3 regions of the Intrasporangium sp. DVR genome follow, and region 1 is predicted to be linked to each of the others. Evidence: predicted binding sites of a transcription regulator. Region 1 holds the regulator's gene; each other region holds the start of a gene.
The links. Region 1 encodes LexA, which represses DNA repair genes until DNA is damaged. Its sites were predicted from a motif close to TCGAACANNTGTTCGA; they were not measured.

Region 2: ABWV20_RS07610 (DUF6504 family protein) is a predicted target of LexA. The motif match lies at 2,362-2,377, and genes of this name have one in related genera.
Region 3: ABWV20_RS02675 (alpha-ketoglutarate-dependent dioxygenase AlkB) is a predicted target of LexA. The motif match lies at 4,278-4,293, and genes of this name have one in related genera.

Annotation. Positions count from the first base shown of each region.
Region 1 covers NZ_BAABZW010000019.1:144,664-150,065, forward strand. Annotated here, with positions in the region: gene ABWV20_RS14620 (alpha/beta hydrolase) at 1-1,127, opposite strand, end outside; gene ABWV20_RS14625 (hypothetical protein) at 1,124-1,423, opposite strand; gene ABWV20_RS14630 (LysM peptidoglycan-binding domain-containing protein) at 1,700-2,068, opposite strand; gene lexA (transcriptional repressor LexA) at 2,284-3,027, shown strand; gene ABWV20_RS14640 (hypothetical protein) at 3,161-4,225, shown strand; gene ABWV20_RS14645 (Sir2 family NAD-dependent protein deacetylase) at 4,315-5,229, opposite strand; gene ABWV20_RS14650 (LysR family transcriptional regulator) at 5,288-5,402, shown strand, end outside.
Region 2 covers NZ_BAABZW010000006.1:51,228-56,629, forward strand. Annotated here, with positions in the region: gene ABWV20_RS07600 (DNA polymerase III subunit alpha) at 1-1,310, opposite strand, end outside; gene ABWV20_RS07605 (SAV_6107 family HEPN domain-containing protein) at 1,307-1,744, opposite strand; gene ABWV20_RS07610 (DUF6504 family protein) at 1,911-2,234, opposite strand; gene metF (methylenetetrahydrofolate reductase [NAD(P)H]) at 2,712-3,620, opposite strand; gene ABWV20_RS07620 (polyprenyl synthetase family protein) at 3,742-4,839, shown strand; gene ABWV20_RS07625 (Rv2175c family DNA-binding protein) at 4,904-5,326, opposite strand.
Region 3 covers NZ_BAABZW010000002.1:22,199-27,600, reverse strand. Annotated here, with positions in the region: gene ABWV20_RS02705 (metal ABC transporter substrate-binding protein) at 1-318, shown strand, start outside; gene ABWV20_RS02700 (metal ABC transporter ATP-binding protein) at 315-1,121, shown strand; gene ABWV20_RS02695 (metal ABC transporter permease) at 1,118-2,125, shown strand; gene ABWV20_RS02690 (Fur family transcriptional regulator) at 2,122-2,514, shown strand; gene ABWV20_RS02685 (isoprenyl transferase) at 2,674-3,447, opposite strand; gene recO (DNA repair protein RecO) at 3,476-4,204, opposite strand; gene ABWV20_RS02675 (alpha-ketoglutarate-dependent dioxygenase AlkB) at 4,316-4,966, shown strand; gene ABWV20_RS02670 (maleylpyruvate isomerase family mycothiol-dependent enzyme) at 4,978-5,402, shown strand, end outside.

The sequences.
Region 1 (5,402 bases):
CCGTCCCGCCCTTGCGGAGCCGGGTAGCCCAGCCAGACGGCAATCGCGACATCGCCGGTCTCGCCCTTCTCCCGGGTCTGCGTCAGGGCGAGTCTGCGCAGACGCACGAACCGCTCGTCGTACGTCCGCAGGTCCTTGCCCGGGCGCGTGGAGAGCCCAGCGACGTAGGTCGCGACGTGGCCGGCGCGATCGATGTCCCCCACGGTGGTGATCGCCCGAACCACCGGGCCGGAGATGTCGATGAGGAGCAGGTGCCGCGTCACTCCGTCACGCTTGGCCAGGAGGGCATCAATGGCCGCGATCGACGTCGCCCGCTCCCACGCCGGGACGTCCGTGCGTTGCGGAATGGCGCCCGCGTTGCGGAGGTCCTCCGACACCTGGCCCCGCAGGCGCGAGAGCAGGATCAGGTTGGCCTGATGGCGGTCCCACGCCGGAATGCCGTCCCGGGGGCCGACCCACTCCGGGTGCTCGGAGATGGCCGAGCGCCGCTCACTGACGGTGAGGCCGCGCCACCACGCTGCGTTGGCGAAGGCGCCGTCCGGTCGCCCCACCCCGCCGTCAGGCGGGGGCGGCACCAGACCCAGCTCGTCCCCGACAGCCAGGACCATCGGCTCGCCAGCTGCCGCGCGCAGACGGCGCCGGACGTCAGCATCGGTCTCCCCGGCCACCCGCATCGCCTCCCTGAGGCACCGACCCACCTCGTCCACCATGAGGGCGTCGAGCCGGGCCACATGCGCGTCCAGGGTGGCATCGCCCGTGCTGAACCGATGCGGCACCTGGACGAGGCCATCCGCGTCGGTCCAGGCGCCGCGGTGCTCGGCCAGCCGATCAGCTCGGCGGACCAAGCCGAGGCACGCTTCCATTCGTTCCGCGAGCCGGTGGAGCACCGAGGCGCTCACCCCGATCCGGGCCGCGAGGTCCCCCAAGACGGCCAGAGCCCGGGCTTGCGCCTCTGCGGCCGAGTCGGCCGCAGGACCCGTCCACGACCGGCGCACGGATCGCGCCCGCAACGCGGCGTCGGTCGCCCCGACCACGCGCCGCCGTTGGACCTCGAGCCGGTGTGCCACCTCGAGCACCAGCGCGGGGCGGAACGCCCTGATGTCGCGGACGGCAATCTGCCCGCTCATGACAGGTCACCGTGTCCGGAGAGCGCTCGCGTGGCGACCTGCTCGACCTCGGCGTACGCCTCCCCCGCGCCGGCCAGGTCAGCCTGGACACCGTGGAGTCCGAGCCGAGCACGCAGGAGCCGATCGGCCCACGCGGACCCGAGCTCCCGGATCGTCGCCGCAGTCAGGCCACCGGGAAACGCCCGCTGCAACGGCGCGAGCGCGCCCGGAACGTCCAGCCGGTCGAGCGCCCGACCTGCCTCCGCATAGTGCCCCGAGTCGCGAACCAACGCCTCGGGATCCACCCCAAACCTCATGTGCAGACTCCTCCCAGCCCCATCTCGTCGAGGCTAGGAAAGGGAGCCGAATCCGGCGTTCGACTTTTCCACAGGGAACTCGATCACCGGGTGCGCACGCACGGACGCCGCACCCCCGTCGCTCACGCGACCGAGATGCGGCGTCCCGGGTGCTCCGGCGGGGTCGAAGCGCCGGCGCACCAGCCGCTGATGGTGGAGCCAACGCGGCCGTCTTGGGAGAGGCTGGCTCAGCGCTCGGACGGAACCGAGCCGAGCGGCATATGCCTCATGAATTGTTCAGAGTTGAGGAATGACGATCGTCTGGCCCGCATGGAGGTGCGACGTGGAGAGGTTGTTGGCGAGCTGGAGCTCGACGACACCCTCAGCGATGGGCAGGTGCGGCAGCTGGCGCGACGCGATCTCGGAGAGTGTCTGACCCGCTTCGACGGTGATCGACTCGGGCCGCCCGGAGGCCGAGGCGAGCTGGCCGGCGACAGCCAGCGCGAGCCCGGCGAGGAGCAGGGCAACGAGGAAGGCGACGACCAAACGGCCCCGGCTCGTGAGCCGATAGGTGGGCTGGGCGACCGGCCGGACGAGCACGAGCCGCGGCCGAGGCGCCGGTGCCGGCCGGACCGGAACGGGAAACTCGAGAACCTGTGCGCCCATGGTGTCCTCCTCGGAGCGAACGGATGTTCGATAGAACGTCTGTACGAATTTCTAGCACGCGCGTTCGAAGATTGTCGAGCGACACGTCGAACATATGTTTGGCAAGTGTGTTCGAAGCGCCATAGGCTTCATCCACAACAGACACCACACCAGTCACCACCGACAGTGGCCGTTGTGACAGCCTGAGACGAGTCGCCACCAAGCAGCGCGTGAGCATGACGAAGGGGATCAGCATGGGCGTGACCGAGCTTCCGGACCGGGACAAGGGAGACCGGCTGACCGTCCGTCAGCGGCGCGTCCTGGAGGTGATCCGCAACTCGGTGGAGCGACGCGGCTATCCACCGAGCATGCGCGAGATCGGCGACGCCGTCGGCCTGTCCAGCCCCTCGAGCGTCTCTCATCAGCTGAACGCCCTCGTCGCAAAGGGCTACGTGCGCCGCGACCCCAACCGGCCCCGGGCCCTGGAGATCGTCTCCCCTGATGCCGGCGCCGAGCCCACCGGCCGCCGGGCCGGCCGGGCCTCCGCGTTCGACGGCCAGGTGACGCAGCACGACACCGAGACCGACTCAGGTGACGCCCGACCCGCGGCGGCCTACGTGCCGGTGCTCGGACAGATCGCGGCCGGCGTGCCGATCCTCGCGGAGGAGGTCGTCGAGGACGTCTTCCCGCTGCCGAAGCAGATCGTCGGCGAGGGCAACCTCTTCCTTCTCAAGGTCGTCGGCGACTCGATGATCGAGGCCGCCATCTGCGACGGTGACTGGGTCGTCGTCCGCCAGCAGCCCACGGCTGACAACGGCGACATCGTGGCGGCGCTGCTCGACAACGAGGCGACGGTCAAGACCTTCAAGCGCAGGGACGGCCACGTGTGGCTGTTGCCGCACAACCCTGACTTCTCCCCCATCGACGGCGACCACGCCACGATCCTCGGCAAGGTCACCGCGGTTCTGCGCCGGGTCTGAGCGGCCACTCCTCACGAGGCCGTCTGCCGCTGCGCGCTCCCACACGCCGGCTGGGTGACGCTCGCCGTGCGTATCACGCTGCGCCGCGCCAGACTCTGACCGTCACCAGGCCTGCACACTCGGGAGGGCAGTCATGAGGCAGTCGCACGAGGCCGCTGTGCTGAACACGTATCGCTACCTGCGGTTGGCAACGATCCCGCTCCTGCTCACGCTTCTCATCGCGGTGGCTCTGGAAACCTTCCGCGGCGAGCCGTGCCTCCTCGGGTCGATCAGCGCGTACTACCACACCCCCGCGCGGGGGGCCTTCATCGGCGGGCTGTTCGCCGTCGGTGCGTGCCTCATCGTCTACAAGGGCAACGACCCGCTCGAGGACGTGTTGCTCGACTTCTCGGGTTTCATGGCCTTCGTCGTCGCGCTCGTCCCGACCGTCGTCGACACCGGGTGCGGCTCCAAGTACCCCGTGCAGAACCTCGATCTCACCGCCGCTGCCGTGCGCAACAACATCACCACGCTCCTCATCGCCACGGCGCTGGCCGTGCTCGCCAAGTGGTTCCTCGTCCGCCGGGACCGTCGGCGCGCCACGAGCGCCCAGAAGGATCTCGAGCTCCCGATGCAGCCCGCCGACGAGGCTCCCACGCCGCTCAACGGTCAGGTGGCTCAGTGGGCACGGCGCGCATCATGGATCTGTCTGGTGATCCTCGCGGTCGAGCTCGGTCTCTTCCTCTTCTGGCCGGACACCTTCAAGGACGTGAGCCACGGCGTGGCCGCGATCACCATGGTGCTGGGTGTCATCGGCGTCATGATCGCCAACGCTCGTGGCCTCAGCCAGGCCGAGCAGGAGTCCGATGAGCTCCGCTCCGCACCGACTCCACCAGGAGGGCGGGAGCCTGAGCAGGGGCCGCGCGCCTGGGTCAACCGGTACAGCCTGGTCGCAGCCGTCATGGTGGCCCTGATCGGCGTGACGGTCGTCCTTCACCTGGTGGGCCTGACCGGGGACTACGTCATCCTCATCCTCGAGGTCGTGGTCATCCTCAGCTTCCTGGTCTTCTGGGGTCTGCAGACGGCCGAGCTGTGGGACCACCCGACCCGCGAGGACAAGATGATCGAGGAGCGGCACGCGAAGGCCGCACCGAAGGTCATCCCCTTCGAGCGCTTCGCTGCGCCCGATCGCCCGGCGAGCGAACGCCGAGTGCCCTAGTCACAAGGCTGTCGCACTGACCCGTCTGGCAGGTCAGTGCGTCAGCCTCGGGCTGGTCAGCCTTCGATGCAGCTGGCCTGCCACGAAAGTCAGCGTTCGTGACCGAGCGCCGCCACCAGGGCGTTCAGCGTGGGTCCGAGAGGTGCGTGCAACCGGATCGTCGCGTCGGCGTCACCCCGGGTCGCCGAGCGGGTCACGATCGCGACGGGCACCCCGCTCCGGGCGGCGTGCCGCACGAAGCGGTAGCCGCTCATGACCGACAAGGACGACCCGAGCACCAGGACCGCGCCGGCCTCCTCGACGAGGCGGAAGCACGTGTCGACGAGGGGCTTGGGCACGGACTCCCCGAAGAACACGACGTCCGGCTTGACCGTGTCGCGGCCGCAGACGAGGCACAGCGGCGGATAGAACGACTCGACCAACGAGTCCGGGACGACGATGTCCCCATCAGGACGGACCTGCTCCCCCCACTGCGACCCGACGGTCTCGGCCTGCGCCGCGAACTGCTCCATGAAGCCCGGGTTGGCCTCCGTGCTCCGCTCGTGCAGCCCGTCCCGGGAGGTGACCTCGCCACAGGTCAGGCAGACGGCCCGGTCCAGCGAACCGTGCAGCTCCACGACGTCGCGGGCGCCCGCCTGTTGATGGAGGCCGTCGACGTTCTGCGTGATGATCGGCCCGACATAGCCCTCGTCCTGCAGGAGCGTCACCTGCTCGTGGCCGGAGTTGGGCCGGGCCTGGTTGAACCGCTGCCAGCCGATGTAGCTCCGAGCCCAGTACCGTCGGCGTGCCTCACTCGACCCCGTGAACTCGCCGAGGGTCATCGGCTCCACCCGGCGCGTCCCGTCCGGGCCGCGGTAGTCCGGGATCCCCGACTCCGTGGACATCCCGGCTCCGCTCAGCACGAGGACCCCTCCGGCGCTGACGAGGTCGACGAGGTCGTCCATCGTGCCGAGGTCCTCCGTGACGAGGGGCAGGGCCCGGGTCGTCGCAAGTTTCACGTCCACAGCCTACGTCTCATGTGGCAAAAGGCTCAAAACCATAATTCTGAGTTATGATGACGGCATGATCGACGCAGCGGGCCTTCGGGTCATGAAGGCCATCGCCGACGAGGGCAGCTTCACCGGCGCCGCCCACGCTCTGGGCTTCTCGCAGCCGGCGATCTCACAGATGGTGCGTC
Region 2 (5,402 bases), on a different contig from region 1:
GATCCCCGTGCCGCGACCCGGACCCCCATCTCACGGATGAGGTCGCAGACCTGTGCCACGGTGAGGAAGTACGTCGCATAGCCGAGTGTCTCGATCACCTGCAGCTCGTCCTCGAGCCGCTCGCTGACCGCTGCGAGCTGGCTGCCGCTGTGGTCGGGGTAGCGCGTCGCGATCGACTCGCGGCACCGCCTCGCCAGGACCGCCTGCGGGTTGACCCCTTCACGGATGCCGAGCACGCCCGGCTCGGGGAGGTGGACCGAACCGATGCCCAGGTCGGCGCGGGGGTCCTGGACGCACTCGGTGGCCAGCGTGGTCGTGCGGGCAACCAGCTCGGCGGCCTGCTGCCGCACCAGGGGTCCCCCACCGACGAGGCCCGGGCCGGAGACCTGGACGACGTCACGGGCGAGGGCGTGCATGACCGGGGTCGGCGAGAGGTGCCCGGCGGTGGTGACCCGGTCGAGGTGACGCGCGTCGAGTGCGACCAGCCGGCGCGCCGCATCGAGGACGTCCACGATGGCGGCGTCCTGTGGGTCGGCGTGCCGCACTGCTGCCGTGATCACCGTCGGGACCCGGACCTCTGCGGCGAGCGCGAGCATCCGGCCGGCTTGCCCCAGGCTCCCGGGGAGGTGCTCGGGACCCCCGTGGCAGACGATCTCGACGGCGAGTCCGTCGTGCGGGAGCAGCTCGCGCCACCGCTCCAGGGCGGCGCGGGCGAGTGAGTGCTTCTTGGCCAGCACCGCGCGACCGACATCGGAGTCGGGGCCGAGGAGCACGACGAGCGGGGATCCCGAGGACGCCGGTCGGGCGTGCTCGGCGAGCAGGCGTGCGGTCGTCACCGGGTTGCCCCGCTCGCCACTCAGGTGGGTGTCCGTGACGAGCCGACAGAGCGCCGCCCACCCGGCTCCCGGGGGAAGACCGGTGCGACTCCCCCGGGCCAGGACGGTGACACGGGGCCGTCGCGGGTCGACCAAGGCGCCGCCTCGTACCGGGGTGCGGCCCCGCCCCCCATCGCCGGCCCGAGCCCTGCCGGTCCCAAAACCACTGCGCGCTCCGCCCGTCGCGCCGGGAAAGCGGCGCGGCTCGATCGGGTCCGGGCCGAGGGCGAGGTCGACCCCGAGGATCGGGTCGACATCCCGGTCCATGCAGGCCCGGACGAACTTGACCGCCCCGTAGAGCCCGTCGCGATCCGTGAGAGCGAGCGCCGGCTGCCCGAAGGCGGACGCCCGCTCGACGAGCTGCTCCGGCTTGGCGGTGCCGTATCGCATCGAGTAGCCCGACGCGACGTGCAGGTGGACGAAGCTGTCGCTCATCGGACGAGTCGGGTCCCGCGGAGCGGCGTGGTGAGGTCGGGCAGGGGCACGGTGATCGGGACCCCGAGGATGCCCTGGACGATCTCCAGGAACATCTCCGCCTGGCGGAGCAGGTCGTCGGCTTCCCGGGCCGGGATCCACCCGCCCCGGTCGATGACCGAGCGGTGGGCGGAGCAGGCCGCGAAGAAGGCGGCCCATTCGGCGAGCTCCGGGGCGACCCCCGGGAGGACCTGCCAGACGCTGCGCGGCCGGGACCGGGGAGAGGGAGTGGTGCGGGCTGCCACGAGAGCGGCAGCTGCGCGAAGCGCCCCCAGGTGGGCATCCCGGTAGCGCTCCGAGGCGTCGGCCGTGCGGCAGCCCTCCTCGAGCGTGCCCCTGGCCCGCCCGAGCAGGTCGAGGACCGCTGGGGGCAGGGGTGGTCGGGGGAATGCCATCGTGCCGCGGCCGGCCGACCCTCGGTCTGCACCGCCGGGCCTCTGCCGGGCGGGTGGTGCTGACGTTGGTGCTGACGTTGGTGCTGACGTCGAGGCGGACGACATTGAACCTGAGGTTGACCGTGAAGCCGGGGCCCCACCGGATGCGAGAGTCATCAGATCTCCTTCAGTCGGCGACGCGGACGAGGGACCACTGGTCGCCCTGGGCCGACTCGTCGTGGGCGAGGTCGTAGACCCCGGGCGCGAACGACCACCCGGGGCTCGCCTCGACCCGCCAGACCTGCTGCTCGCTCGCTGCGGCCGCGATCGATCTCCCCGGCCGGACATCCGCCTCCTGCGCGTCGAGCGCATCCCGCCACCAGGCGCGACGCTCCCGCCAGTGCGAGAGGACGCCGCGGACGACGTAGAGGCGACCGCGCCAGATGAACGCCTCCGGCCGGTCTGGCTCCCCCACCCGGACCGCGACCGGATCACTGAACCTGCGCACCACGACACGTCTCCTTTCGGGACACACGCCGAGGCGGGAGAACACGACCCGGACGACCGCTGCTCCACCGCGGACGCCCGAACACCCTGCCGACGACTTGAACTTGGTTGTGGACCTGTGTGGAACACATTCGAACATGTGTTCGATATCGCCAGCCTAACCCCCACCACCGACCGGCTGCAACCACGAGCCTCGACCTTCAGGAGCCCGGCGCTGATCCGGTATCACCCGGCATCCCCTGGTTATCCGCCCAGCGCAAGCGGGCCGTTTCGGGCCCACGGAAGCGAGCTCAGCGGCATACTGCCTGAACCGGACAAACTGAGTACGCGTGCTCAGGCAGCCCGGTCGCGGTCCCGGCAGAGTGGCACCGCGGGCCGGTCCGCGAACGGAGGGTTGCAGGGGTGCCATCCGCTCGTGGATCGGCCTTTCGCGTATGCCGCTGGGCCGGCTCGGCTGCCCGACCGCGGCCCTCGGGTCGGCTCAGAGGTTGCCGAAGACCTCGAGCGTGGCAGACGACCGGTTCATCGTGATGAAGTGGATGCCGGGTGCGCCCTCGTCGAGCATCCGACGCGCCGCCTCGGTGGCGATGGCCAGGCCCTCCTGACGCACTGCTTCAGCGTCGTCGCCGTGTCGCTCGAGGCGATCGGTGACCGCCGTCGGCATGGGTTGTCCCGCGAGCTCGGCCATCCGTATCACCTGGCGCGTGTTGGTGATCGGCATCAGACCGGGGATCACGGGGAGCCCGGAACCGCGACGGACCAGCTCGTCGCGAAGCCTCAGGTAGTGGTCGACGTCGAACACCATCTGGGTGATGGCGAACTCGGCGCCCTCCCGCTCCTTGCGCAGCAGGGTCTCGACGTCGTCCTCGATGCTCCGGGACTCGGGGTGACCGTCCGGGAACGCCGCGACCCCGACGGTGAAGTCGCCGAGGCCCCTGATGAGACGGACGAGCTCGTCGGCGTGGTTGAGACCCTGCGGGTGGGCCACCCACGGCCGGCCCAGGCCCCCCTCGGGGTCGCCGCGCAGTGCGAGGATGTTGCGGACACCGGCCGCCGCGTAGTGCCCGACGACCTGACGCAGCTCCGCCACCGAGTGTCCGACGCAGGTCAGGTGCGCCATCGGCGTGAGGGAGGTCTCCTCCAGCACACGCTGCGTGAGTCGGACGGTGCGGTCGCGGGTGCTGCCGCCCGCGCCGTAGGTGATCGAGATGAAGCTCGGCGACACCTTCTCGAGACTGCGAATGGCACCCCAGAGCTGCTCGGCGGCAGCGTCGTCCTTCGGCGGGAAGAACTCGAAGCTGAAGGTAGGCGTCTCGGACGTGACCATCGCGACCAGCGACCGCGTGAAGCGCTCTGCGCGAGTCATGGAGGAAGCCATGCCGTGTGCCATGCGGCCACCATAGATCGGCCGGCCCGAACGACGGCCACCCGTGCCACGGATCGGGCAGGCGCCCGCGTAGGCTGACGGCGACGTGCGGGCCTTCCGCATGCCGAGCGATGGAGGAGCGTGCGTGACCAGCCCAACCGACCTCGACGCCCTGCGCCGCCGGGTCCAGCAGGCGGTCGACGGGCACATCCGCGGCGCGAGCACGGCGCTGGCCGAGATCGGTGACGACATCGCCCCGCTCGTCGACTCCGTCTCACGTCTGCTGACCGGTGGCAAGGGGCTGCGGGCCAGCTTCCTCTACTGGGGATACCGGAGCGGCGGGGGCGACGACTCCGACGCCCTCGTTCGACTCTCCGCCAGCATGGAGTTCTTCCAGGCGGCCGCCCTGCTGCACGACGACGTCATGGACCGGAGTGACACGCGTCGCGGCATGCCCTCGGCGCACCGGGCCGTCGCCGACCTGCACCGGGCCCGCGGGTGGGCCGGTGACGGCGCCCGCTTCGGCGAGGGCGCGGCGATCCTCGCCGGGGACCTCTGCCTCACCTGGTGCGACGAGCTCTACTCGACCTGTGGGCTGCCCGCCGACGAGCTGGCGCGTGGGCGCGGCACCTTCGACCTCATGCGCACCCAGCTGATGGGCGGCCAGTTCCTCGACCTGCTCGAGTCCGTCCGAGGCTGGCAGGGGCTCGACCTCGAGGCCCGGATCGCGTCGGCCCGCAACGTCATCCGCTACAAGAGCGCCAAGTACACCATCGAGCACCCGTTGCTCATCGGCGCCCGGGTCGGCGGCGCTCCCGAGACCGCTCTCGACGACCTGTCCGCCTACGGCCTGGCCCTCGGCGAGGCGTTCCAGCTGCGCGATGACCTCCTCGGCGTCTACGGGGACCCGGAGGCGACCGGCAAGCCGGCGGGCGACGACCTTCGCGAGGGCAAGCGCACGGTCCTCGTGGCGCTCGCGCTCGAGCTCGCCGGAGAGGCGGACCGGTCGGTGATCGAGTCCCTGCTCGGTCGCGAGGACCTGGACGACACCGGCGTCTCACGGCTGCGCGGCATCTTCGCCGGTTCAGGTGCCGTCGCCCGGGTCGAGCGGATGATCCTCGAGCGAGCCGCCGACGCGCACGCGGCGCTGGCGCGGGCACGCACCCGGACCGCGGACCTCGACGGCGACGCGCTCGCGGTGCTCGACGAGCTGGTGGACGCCTCGACCGCTCGCCACGCCTGAGCGTCCGCTGGCGAGGGGGTTGCGGCACGTCGTTGCCGCCGGGCTCGCCGTGCGGGCCGGCCCGTCAGAAGGCGAGCTCCTGGGCCCGGCGCCTGATCTCCGTCTTGTGGCCGGCGCGCAGCGCATCGATGGGAGCGCCCTCGACCGGCAGGGTGGGGTCGGGCGTGAAGAGCCAGTCGATGATCTGCTCGTCGGTCAGCCCGCCGTCGGCGAGGACGGTGAACGTCCCCTTGAGCTCGGGCCGGGGTCCGTCCTCGGTGAGGAACTTGGCCGGGATGGCCACGACCCGACGTGGCCCCACTCGAGATGCGAGCACCTCACGGTCGGCGATCATCTGCCGGATGCGGGACAACGGCACCCCGAGGAGCTCGGCGGCGTCCGGGACGGTGGTCCACTCGCCGACGAGCGCCTCGAGCTCGGCCGCGTCGTCGGTCGTCTCGGCTTCCGTGTGGTCGGGTCCGGGGATGTCAGCGCGCTGGTCGGTCACGGGGCCGAGTCTGCCACCCGCCGGGTCAGGACCGGAATTACACCGCTGTCATTTTACTTTAGCCCTCAACTATGCG
Region 3 (5,402 bases), on a different contig from region 1:
CACGCCGCCTTCAGCTACCTCGCCGAGCGCTACGGCTTCGAGCAGCACGGCATCGCGGGAGTCTCCCCCGAGGCCGAGCCGAGCGCCGCCGCCCTGGCCGAGATCACCGAGCTCGTCAAGGAGCACGGCGTCACGACGATCTACCAGGAGACCCTCGTCGAGCCCCACTTCGCCGAGACCGTCGCCTCATCGTCCGGTGCCACGGTGGCCACCCTCGACCCCCTCGAGGGCATCACCGACGCGTCGGCCGGCAGCGACTACTTTGAGGTGATGCGCAGCAACCTCGCTGCCCTCGAACAGGGACAGAACTGCTCGTGAACCCCATCATCGAGCTCACCGACGCGTCGTTCGGCTACGGCCGGCGGCCGGTCCTCACCGACGCGAACCTCACCGTGGAGCGGGGAGAGGTCGTCGCGGTCCTCGGGCCCAACGGCGCCGGCAAGTCGACGCTGATGAAGGGCATCCTCGGCCTCAACCACCACCTCGGCGGGACGGTCACCCTCTTCGGCACCCCCGCGTCCGAGCTGCGCGACCGGGCCCGGATCGGCTACGTGCCGCAGCGGCACACCCTGTCGGCCTCGGTGCGCGCCACCGCCGAGGAGATCGTCGAGTCCGGTCGGCTGCCGCGGCTGGGCTGGCTCGGCCGACTGCGCGCGACCGACCGTCAGATCGTCTGCCGCTCCCTCGACGTCGTCGGGCTCGCCGACCGGTCGGGCACCGAGGTCAGCACCCTCTCGGGAGGCCAGCAGCGCCGGGTGCTCATCGCCCGCGCCCTCGCCGGGCAGCCCGACGTGCTCCTCATGGACGAGCCCACCGCCGGTGTCGACGCGGCGAGCCAGCACGTGCTCGCCGATGTCCTCAGCCGTCTCGTCGAGCGCGGTGTCACGATGGTCATCGTCACGCACGAGCTCGGTGCCCTCCGGAGCCTGCTCAGCCGCATCGTCGTCGTCGACCGGGGCCGCATCGTCTTCGACGGCGACCCCGACCGCTATGCGTCCCAACGCGCCTCGGTCCACCACGAGCACGACAGCCACCACCACGACCTCGAGCTGGCGCCGCCTCCGGGGGCCGTCGTCCACGGGCCGCTGGACCCGTTCGACCCCCGAGGGGGCACGCCATGAGCGAGATCCTGTCGATCGACTTCATGCAGCGAGCGCTGATCGCCGCAGTGCTCGTCGGGACGGTCGCCCCGATGGTCGGGATCTTCGTCGTGCAGCGGCGGATGTCCCTCATCGGAGACGGCATGGGCCACGTCGCCCTGGCCGGTGTCGCCGTCGGGGTCCTGACGGACCGGAGCCCGGTGATCACCGCGCTCGTCGCCGCCGTCGTGGCCGCCGTCGTCATCGAGGTCCTCCGGGCCCGAGGGCGCACGAGCGGCGACCAGGCCCTGGCGATCATCTTCTACGGCGGGATCGCCGCCGGCGTCGTCATCATCAGCAAGGCGCCGGACGGGACACCGGCCAACCTGATGAAGTACCTATTCGGGTCGATCCTCACCGTCCGGGAGGACGACCTCGTCGTCTTCGCCGTGCTCGCCGTCGTCATCGCCGCCACGACGTGGGTCCTGCGACCCCGGCTCTTCGCCGTGGCGAACGACGAGGAGTACGCGCGGGCGGTCGGCATGCCAGTCCTCGCTCTCAACATCGTCCTGGCCGTCCTCACCGCCGCGACGGTGGTGGTCGCCATGCGGATCGTCGGGCTGCTCCTCATCAGCGCCCTGATGATCGTGCCCAACGCCGCCGCCCAGCTGTTCGCCCGCAGCTTCAGGTCGGGCGTCCGCTGGGCCGTCGGGCTCGGCCTCCTCTCCGCGGTGGGTGGGGTGCTCGCGTCGTACCCGCTCAACACGCCCTCCGGAGGAACCATCGTGCTCGTCGCCATCGGGCTGTTCCTCGTCATCGCCGTCGCGACCAGCGTCACCGCACACCTGCGTGGCGCCCGGCACGACATCGCCGAGGGCCACGACCACGAGCACGGACCCGGGTGTGGCCACGAGACGGTGCCCCACGAGGACCACGTCGACTACGTCCACGACGGACACCTGCACGCTCCCCATCACGGGCACTACGACGAGCACGGCGAGGTCATCGCCACGGACGCCGAGACGACAGAGGAGGTGGCGCCGTGACGACCGCCCCGCGGAAGCCGACCCGTCAGCAGGCGGCCGTCGCCGAGCTGCTCGAGAAGTGCAACGACTTCACCTCGGCCCAGACCGTGCATGCCCGGCTCCGTGAGGCGGGTGAGGGGGTGGGCCTGGCGACGGTCTACCGGGCGCTGCAGGCCATGGTCGAGGCCGGCACCGTGGACGTCCTGCGCACGGACGAGGGAGAGGCTGTCTACCGCGCCTGCTCGACCCATCACCACCACCACCTGGTGTGCCGTGCCTGCGGCCGGACCGTCGAGGTCGAGGGTCCGACGGTCGAGCAGTGGACCGACCGGGTCGCGGCTCAGCACGGCTTCAGTGACGTGACCCACACCCTCGAGATCTTCGGCACCTGCGGCGACTGCAGCCGCTGAGGGCGCAGGAGCCCAGGCAGGCCACGCGACGTCGAGTGCGGTAGGGCGGCGCCGGCACACTCCCCACGGAGCGAGCCCAGCGGCATACCCCTCCGGTGGCGGGAGTCAGCTCGGGTCAGTTCGGAGTCAGCTCGGAGTCAGCTCGATGTCAGCTCGGAGTCAGCTCGATGTCGGCTGGTCGACGGCGCCGCCGTAGCGGCGGTCGCGGGCGACGTACTCCTCGATCGCAGCCCACAGGTCGCGCCGGTCGTAGTCGGGCCACAGCTGGTCCTGGAACACCATCTCGGCGTAGGCGGACTGCCACAGGAGGAAGTTGCTCGTCCGCTGCTCCCCCGACGACCGGATGAACAGGTCGACGTCGGGCATCGTCGGCTCGTCGAGGTAGCGCTTGATGGTCCGCTCGTCGACCGAGCTCGGTCGCAGGCGACCGGCTCGCGCGTCCTCGGCGATCCGCTGGACGGCGTCGGCGATCTCCGCCCGCCCGCCGTAGTTGACGCAGAAGTAGAGGGTCAGGCCGGTGTTGTCCTTCGTCAGCTCCTGCGCGACCTCGAGCTCCTTGATGACCGACCGCCACAGGCGGGGCGTCCGGCCGACCCACCGCATCCGCACGCCCCACTCGTGCAGCTGGTCCCGCCGCCTCCGGATGACGTCGCGGTTGAAGCCCATGAGGAAGCGCACCTCGTCCGGCGAGCGGCGCCAGTTCTCCGTCGAGAAGGCGTAGGCCGACAGGTGGGTCACCCCGACCTCGATCGCCCCTGCGACGACGTCGAGCAGGGACGCCTCGCCGGCCTCGTGCCCCCGCGTCCTGGGCAGGCCACGCGCGTTGGCCCACCGGCCGTTGCCGTCCATGACGATGGCGACGTGCTTCGGCAGCGCCGGTCCGGGGATCGAGGGGGGCCGCGCACCCGAGGGGTGCGGGAAGGGCGTGGTCATGGTTCTCCGGGTCGGTCGATCGGTCGGCTCAGGTTCGCTCGACGAGGCGCAACGATCTCACACCGCGCTCGAGGTGCCACTGGAGGAAGGCTGCGACGAGGCCACTGCCCTGGCGCCGATGCCGCTCGTCGCTGGCGTCAGCCAGCTCCCAGTCACCGGACAGCAGGGCCGCCAGCAGCGCGAACGTCTCCGGGGCGGGTGCGCTCGAGCCGGGCGGTCGGCAGAGGGGGCACACGGCCCCGCCGGACTGGACGTTGAACGCACGGTGCGGTCCGTCGGCACCGCAACGGGCGCAGTCGTGGAAGCTCGGGGCCCAGCCGGCGACGGCGAGGGAGCGCAGCAGGAAGGCGTCGAGGACGAGCGAAGGCTCGTGGACGCGCTCGGAGAGGGCGCGGAGCGCACCGGACAGCAGGAGATACTGCTGGGTCTGCGGCTCGTGCTCCTCGCTCAGCTGGATCGCCGTCTCGAGCATCGCGGACGCGGCAGTCCAGGCGGCGTAGTCCCGGGCGATCGCGTCGCCGTAGGCGGCCAGGGTCTCGACCTGCGTCACCGTGTCGAGGTTGCGGCCCTCGTAGCACTGCACGTCCACGACCATCCCGGGCTCCAGCCGCGAGCCGAACCGGGACTTCGTCCGGCGGACCCCCTTGGCGACCGCCCTGACCCGGCCCCTGGTGCGCGTCAGCATCGTGATGATGCGGTCGGCCTCGCCCAGCTTGTGGGTGCGCAGGACGATCGCCTCGTCACGGTAGAGGGGCATGGAGCCATTGTCTCGCGTCCGGGTCCCGGCAGGCGGCAGCCCCGCCGGGGCTCGTCGATGAAACGACCGCAGATCGAACACCCGTTCGAGATGGTGGGTTACAGTGGCTGGATGGAACTCACGCTCCAGGGGTCCCTGCTGGACCTCGCCGACGAGATGGCGCTCGGTGATCTGGCGTCCGGCATGCACCGCACCGAGCTCGCCGCCGGCGCCTGGGTCGACGTGCGACCGGGCTGGCTCTCCGCAGGCGACGAGCTGTTCACCACGCTCGTCCGCTGCGTCCCGTGGCACGCCGAGCGCCGGAAGATGTACGACAGCATCGTCGACGTCCCGCGGCTGACGAAGTTCTACGGGGCCGGCGAGCGGCTCCCGCATCCGATGCTCGACGCGGCCCGGGATGCCCTCAGCGCCCACTACCGGGGCGAGCTCGGCGAGCCGTTCGTCACTGCCGGCCTGTGCCTCTACCGCGATGGACGCGACAGCGTCGCCTGGCACGGCGACCGGATCGGGCGGTCCAAGGACCGCGACACCATCGTCGCGATCCTCTCGCTCGGCTCCGAGCGCACCCTCGCGCTACGGCCGCGCGACGGCGGCCATCTCGCGGGCGCCCGGCAGAGGTCCTTGCGCTTTCCCCTCGCCCATGGTGACCTCGTGGTCATGGGAGGGTCCTGCCAGCGCACGTGGGACCACGCGATCCCCAAGACGACAGAGCCCGTCGGCCCTCGTATCTCCGTGCAGTTCCGGGTCGCGGGCGTCCGTTAGGAGAGAGACGTATGCCGCTGAGCTCGCCCCCAGCCGAAGGCCGGGCCCCAGTCGTCCCCTACCTCGACCACCTGCGGGAGGAGTCGGCGCGCTTCCGGGAGCTGCTCGCCGGCGCCGCAGGATCCGAGCGCGTCCCGACGTGCGAGGACTGGGACGCCGACTCCCTCTTGTGGCACCTCGCAGAGGTGCAGTGGTTCTGGGGCGCGGTTGCTGAGGGCGGCATGAGGCAACAGGACCAGGTTCGGGGGCTCGACGCCCAGCGGGTGGCCCGGCCCTCGGACCATGCGGGTCTGCTCGCCCACTTCGACCGCTCGACCGAGCGGCTGCAGCGGGTGCTCGCCTCGCTGGATCCGCAGACCGAGCTGTGGATGTGGCACACGGACCACACCGCCGGCTACATCAGCCGACGCCAGGCCCATGAGGCCCTCATCCACCG